Dongshaea marina: one gene and its partner. The protein of the gene in region 1 binds, or shares a complex with, the protein of each later gene. Links are inferred from orthologs where the notes say so. Each region holds a gene or a part of one and is shown on either strand. Other genes may lie near its edges.

What was found.
Region 2: the proteins of accB (region 1) and accD are in contact, whole or in part, in a solved structure (PDB 8UXZ), measured with the Escherichia coli proteins. The link is inferred for Dongshaea marina from one-to-one orthologs.

The regions. Positions count from the first base shown.
Region 1 is NZ_CP028897.1:3,969,218-3,972,269, reverse strand. What follows is about bases 176-2,903. They hold accB (acetyl-CoA carboxylase biotin carboxyl carrier protein), read left to right. Parts: upstream 176-1,180; coding sequence 1,181-1,627; downstream 1,628-2,903. Other genes in these bases: accC (acetyl-CoA carboxylase biotin carboxylase subunit), read left to right, coding at 1,639-2,903. In the rest of the region: DB847_RS18590 (diguanylate cyclase domain-containing protein), read right to left, coding at 1-66; more of accC, read left to right, coding at 2,904-2,979. UniProt on the Escherichia coli protein: This protein is a component of the acetyl coenzyme A carboxylase complex; first, biotin carboxylase catalyzes the carboxylation of the carrier protein and then the transcarboxylase transfers the carboxyl group to form malonyl-CoA.
Region 2 is NZ_CP028897.1:3,309,497-3,312,576, reverse strand. Bases 312-3,067 are described here. They hold accD (acetyl-CoA carboxylase, carboxyltransferase subunit beta), read left to right. Parts: upstream 312-1,117; coding sequence 1,118-2,017; downstream 2,018-3,067. Other genes in these bases: truA (tRNA pseudouridine(38-40) synthase TruA), read left to right, coding at 312-984. Outside these bases: DB847_RS15545 (FimV/HubP family polar landmark protein), read left to right, coding at 1-95; more of truA, read left to right, coding at 199-311.

The DNA of each region.
Region 1 (3,052 bases):
GCCTCCAAACAGAGGGGTACGGCTTTCGGCTTGAGGTGAGTGACGGCCAATAGGAGTTTGATTCACGGTGATACCTCGATAGTCCGCATCAATTGAGAGAGTTACTGCAATTTGCTTGCCACCAATCTCTGGTGACTGACTGAGCTATCTGGAGCTGGTTCGCAATTGAAAGGGGACCAGGACTCCCAACCAAAATTCAGAGGCGCTTTTTCGCAGCCGGATTCCACCAATAGGGAGGTACAGAAAGTAACAAGCAGCGCTGCTGCATGCATATAAGCCTGCATAGCAATCAGCTCTGTCCCCTTATCCATTCATTAATGAAGATATATTCTGTTTTGACTCTTGCGTAGCCATCCTGCTGGAGGAGGGGCTATTAGTGACACTTGCCAGCCAGGGGCTCCTTAAGCGGCAAAGGGCTTAGATCTTTAGCCATTTCTTGGTTATAATCCAGCCAGTTTAACCCGTTCGAGCTCTTCTTTGACCCTTAAGGCACTGTCTCTCCCCCCGGCTTCCAATCAAGCTTCATTTAGCACTAAAATGAAAAAATCAACGAATGTGCTGCCAAATTCTGCGATATACGGATATAATCAACAAAACTGAGCTTTTGAGCACATTTTTGGCTGTCAGAGTCGTTTACAATCACTCGTCAGCCTTATTTTTAAAGATAGCTGCATGATTAGCGAGGATGGTTGCACAATGGCCCATAAATATCGAATCTTATTGCTTAACGGACCCAATTTAAACCTTCTGGGGCGGCGTGAGCCCGGTATCTATGGTGCTCAGACACTCAATGAGATTGTCGGTCAGCTGGAGACCCTCAGTGATGAGCTGGGAGTCTCTCTGTCTCATCTGCAGTCAAATGCAGAGGCAGAGCTGTTGGACTGTGTCCATCAGGCGATGGGACAGCAGGATTTCATTATTATCAATCCGGCGGCATTTACTCATACCAGTGTTGCGTTGCGTGATGCACTACTCGGTGTCGACATTCCTTTTATTGAGGTGCATTTGTCGAATGTTCATGCGCGGGAGCCCTTCCGCCATCACTCATATCTTTCTGATATTGCTCAGGGGTTATTTGTGGGCTGGGGGCTGACGGCTATCAATTTGCACTGCAAGCTGCAGTTCGTTATCTGCAACGGGCTCGCTGAAACAGACCTAAATTAGCTAAAGAGAATTCGTAATGGATATTAGGAAAATCAAGAAACTGATTGAACTGGTTGAAGAATCTGGCATCTGTGAGCTGGAGATCGCTGAGGGAGAGGAGTCCGTACGTATCAGCCGTGCCATGGCTCCTGTTGCTGCTGCGGCTCCTGCACCTGTGACTGTTGCTGCGGCACCCGCTGCCCCTGTAGCGGCTGCACCATCTGTTGAAGAGCAGACCCCGGTCGTTGAAGGGCATATGCTGCGCTCACCTATGGTTGGAACCTTCTACCGTGCTCCAAGTCCTGGTGCGAAGACCTTTGTTGAAGTAGGTCAGCAGGTCAGTGTCGGAGATACCTTGTGCATCGTTGAAGCGATGAAGATGATGAACCAGATCGAAGCTGACAAAGCGGGTGTCGTGAAGGCGATCCTGGTTGATGATTGTCAGCCGGTTGAGTTTGATGAGCCTCTGTTTATCATTGAGTAAGGGTCCGCTGCATGTTGGATAAAATTGTAATTGCCAACCGCGGCGAGATCGCGCTGCGGATCCTGCGCGCCTGTAAAGAGCTTGGGATCAAGACGGTCGCGGTTCATTCCACTGCCGATCGCCATCTTAAGCACGTTCTGCTGGCGGATGAATCTATCTGTATCGGTCCTGCGGCTGCGACAGATTCCTATCTGAATATCCCTTCCCTGATTGCTGCCGCAGAGGTTACTGATGCAGTTGCGATTCACCCGGGATATGGCTTCCTGGCTGAAAATGCCGACTTTGCAGACCAGGTTGAAAACTCAGGTTTTATCTTCATCGGGCCGCGTGGCGACACCATCCGCCTGATGGGGGACAAGGTCTCGGCCATCGAGGCGATGCGTAAGGCCGGTGTTCCCTGCGTTCCCGGATCCGATGGCCCGATCGGTGATGACGCCGAGAAAAACAAGGCGATCGCCAAGCGTATCGGTTATCCGGTGATCATCAAGGCTTCCGGTGGTGGTGGTGGTCGCGGCATGCGTGTTGTTCGCTCTGAGGACGAACTGCAAAGCTCCGCAGAGCTGACCCGTGCCGAAGCCAAGGCTGCCTTTGGTAATGACATGGTTTACATGGAGAAATTCCTGGAAAATCCACGTCATATTGAGATCCAGGTTCTGGCCGATGGTCAGGGCAATGCGATCCACCTGGCGGAGCGTGATTGCTCGATGCAGCGTCGTCACCAAAAGGTGGTGGAGGAAGCGCCTGCACCGGGAGTGACCGAAGAGATGCGCCGCCAGATTGGTGAGCGCTGCTGCCGCGCCTGTCTGGAGATCGGCTATCGTGGTGCCGGTACCTTTGAGTTCCTGTATGAGAATGGTGAGTTCTTCTTCATCGAGATGAACACCCGTATCCAGGTTGAGCACCCTGTCTCTGAGCTGATCACCGGAGTGGATCTGGTGAAAGAGCAGCTGCGGATCGCCGCTGGCCAGCCTTTGTCGATCACCCAGGATGACATCAAGGTTCGTGGTCATGCTATTGAGTGCCGGATCAACGCTGAAGATCCAGAAACCTTCATCCCGTCTCCGGGTAAGATTGAGTTCTTCCATGCGCCGGGTGGTCTGGGGGTTCGCTGGGATTCTCACATCTATAGCGGCTATACGGTTCCTCCCTATTATGACTCTATGATTGGTAAGCTCATCACCTATGGTGAGAACCGGGATGTGGCGATTGCCAGAATGCGCCATGCCCTGGATGAGCTGGTGGTCGATGGTATCCGTTGCAACGTTGAATTGCACAAAGAGATCATGGCCGATGAGAACTTCCAGCATGGTGGGACTAACATCCACTATCTGGAGAAGAAGCTGGGCCTCTAATAAGCCAACAGCTATCTGATAAAAGGGCCGTTACGGCCCTTTTTTAATGGGTTTTTTCAGATGAGCCAGGATC
Region 2 (3,080 bases), 660 kb from region 1 along the record:
AGGAGAGCGCAAAAGAGCTGCTTCAGGAGGTCCTTGATAAAGGGGATAACGCACAGAAGGCGACGGCACTAAAACTATTAAAGAATATTAATTAAGCTATTGCTTAAGGAAATTAAGCGGCGTGTTATCACGCCGCTTTTTTGTTGGGGAGGCTTTGCGTATAATCACCAGCTTTGGTTTTGATTTACGGGTTGGTTGATGCGAATAGCTCTTGGGATTGAGTACGATGGGACTCACTATTATGGCTGGCAACGTCAGCGAGAGGTGGCTTCTGTCCAGCAAGAGTTGGAGCAGGTGTTAACAAAAATAGCCTGCCATCGGGTTGATGTTCAATGTGCCGGGAGAACTGATGCCGGCGTTCATGCCACGGGCCAGGTGATTCATTTTGATACCGAGTCGGTTCGAAAAGATGCAGCCTGGACGCTGGGGGTCAACTCCAACCTGCCTAAAGATATTGCTGTGCGTTGGTGCAAGGTGGTGGATGAAGAGTTCCACGCCCGGTTTTCTGCAACAGCCCGCCGCTACCGTTATGTGATCTATAACCACAGGTTCCGTCCCGGAGTATTGAACTCAGGAGTGAGTCACTATCATCTGCCTTTGGATGCTGATTTGATGCATAAGGCAGGCCAGTATCTGTTGGGTGAAAATGATTTTAGTTCGTTTCGTGCGGTTCAGTGTCAATCCCGGACACCGTTTCGCAACGTGATGGAACTATCGGTGACGCGCCATGGTCCCTATATTGTATTGGATATTAAGGCGAATGCCTTCCTGCATCATATGGTTCGCAATATTACCGGGACCCTGCTGCAGGTCGGGATGGGTGAGCAGTCTCCACAATGGGTCAGGGATGTACTGGAGGCGAAAGATCGAGAAGCTGCTGGTGTGACGGCAAAGCCGGGAGGCTTGTATCTGGTTGAGGTCGATTATCCTCGACAGTTTTCATTGCCTGAGGTGCCTTGTGGTCCTTTATGGATGGCACCTTAGGTTAGGGCAGTGTTACGAAAATATAGTACACTCGCGTTCAATTATGGTTTAATTCTTTCCCGTGCTGTTCCGTTTCAGGTGTTCAGCTTCAGGTGCGAAGACCATTGATATCAGATAAAAGTGAAGGATTGTAATGAGTTGGCTTGAAAAACTTCTCCCGAAAAGCAAAGTGGTTGGAGATCGTAAGCGCAGCATTCCTGAGGGAGTGTGGACTAAGTGTTCCTCCTGTGATCAGGTGCTGTATCGCGCGGATCTGGAGCGTAACCTCGAAGTTTGTCCAAAATGCGATCATCACATGCGTATTAGTGCTCGTGCTCGTCTCGAAAAGTTCCTGGATCTGGATAATCGCAGTGAGCTGGCAGCCGAACTTGAGCCTCAGGATATCCTGAAATTCCGTGACTCCAAGAAGTATAAAGATCGTCTCTCCAGCGCCCAGAAGTCAACGGGTGAGAAAGATTCACTGATTGTGATGAAAGGGACACTCAAGGGGCTTCCTGTTGTTGCTTGTGCCTTTGATTTTGCCTTTATGGGTGGCTCCATGGGAACCGTGGTTGGCTCCCGCTTTGTTAAGGCCGTTGAGGCTGCAATCGCAGATCGCCGTGCCCTGATCTGCTTCTCTACCAGTGGTGGAGCCCGGATGCAGGAGGCCTTGTTCTCCCTGATGCAGATGGCAAAAACCAGTGCGGCACTGGCGAAGCTCAGTGAAGAGGGGCTGCCTTATATCTCGGTGATGACCGACCCAACCATGGGTGGGGTTTCAGCGAGTCTGGCGATGCTTGGGGATATCAATGTTGGTGAGCCCAAGGCGCTGATCGGTTTTGCCGGACCTCGGGTTATCGAGCAGACGGTTCGCGAGACACTTCCTGAAGGTTTCCAACGCAGTGAGTTTCTGCTGGAGCATGGAGCGATCGACATGATTGTTGATCGTCGTCAGATGCGCGATCGTCTGGCGGGTGTCCTGGCTAAGTTGATGAACCGCCATCTGATTGAGGATGTGATGCCGCGTGAGCTGACGGCAACGGTGTCTGATTGATGGAACAAACAGCCTGCGAAGTTCGTTCGCTGGATGATTGGCTGGGGTATCTTGAACGGATCCACCCAGCCGCGATTGAGCTGGGGTTAGACCGTGTTGGCACTGTAGCAGACAGGCTGGGTCTACGTCAGCAAACAGGCCATGTGATCACAGTGGGTGGAACCAATGGGAAGGGCTCAACCTGTGCCTTGCTCAGGGAGATCCTTGAGCAAGCCGGATATAGCGTAGGCACCTATAGTTCCCCTCATTTGGTTCGCTACAATGAACGGGTCACTCTCAACGGCAGCCCCGTCGATGACAGTGATTTCTGCCAGGCCTTTGGCGCCATCGAGCGTGCCAGAGGTGAGGTGAGCCTGAGCTACTTTGAGTTCGGCACTCTGGCAGCCCTGTGGTTGTTTAAGAAGTTCTCCCCGGATGTCATCTTATTGGAAGTTGGCCTGGGCGGGCGCTTAGATGCGACTAACATTGTTGATTCTAAGGTCGCGGCAATCACCTCGATTGCGCTGGATCACTGTGATTGGCTGGGTGACTCTCTTGAATCAATCGGCTTTGAGAAAGCCGGTATCTTTCGAAAGGGAGCGCCTGCGATCAGTGGCGAGCCGAACCCGCCTGAGAGTATCGCTCAAACGGCCAAAAGCTGTGAAGCCCTGCTTCTGCAGCGCGGGGCAGAGTTTGACTGTGAGTGTTTTGAGCGCAGCTGGAGCTACCGGGGGCCGGACTGGCAACTTTCGGACTTACCCTATCCGAATATCCCTTTGATAATGCAGTGACCGCCCTTGCTGTGTTAGAGCAGCTGGAGCTGGCAATAAGCCCTGAGCAGATCATGACGGGACTGAAATCGGTGCAGCTGAGCGGGCGTTTTCAGCAGATTAACTGTGCTCCCCGGGTAATTGTTGATGTGGCGCATAATCCTCATGCCGCAGCCTTGCTTGCAAAACGAATTGCCGAGCTCCCTGTTGAGGGGGCATGTCATGCCGTAGTTGGAATGCTGCATGATAAGGATATTGGTGGGACACTTAAAGAGATGATACCTCAGGTGGATCATTGGCATCTGGCATCACTG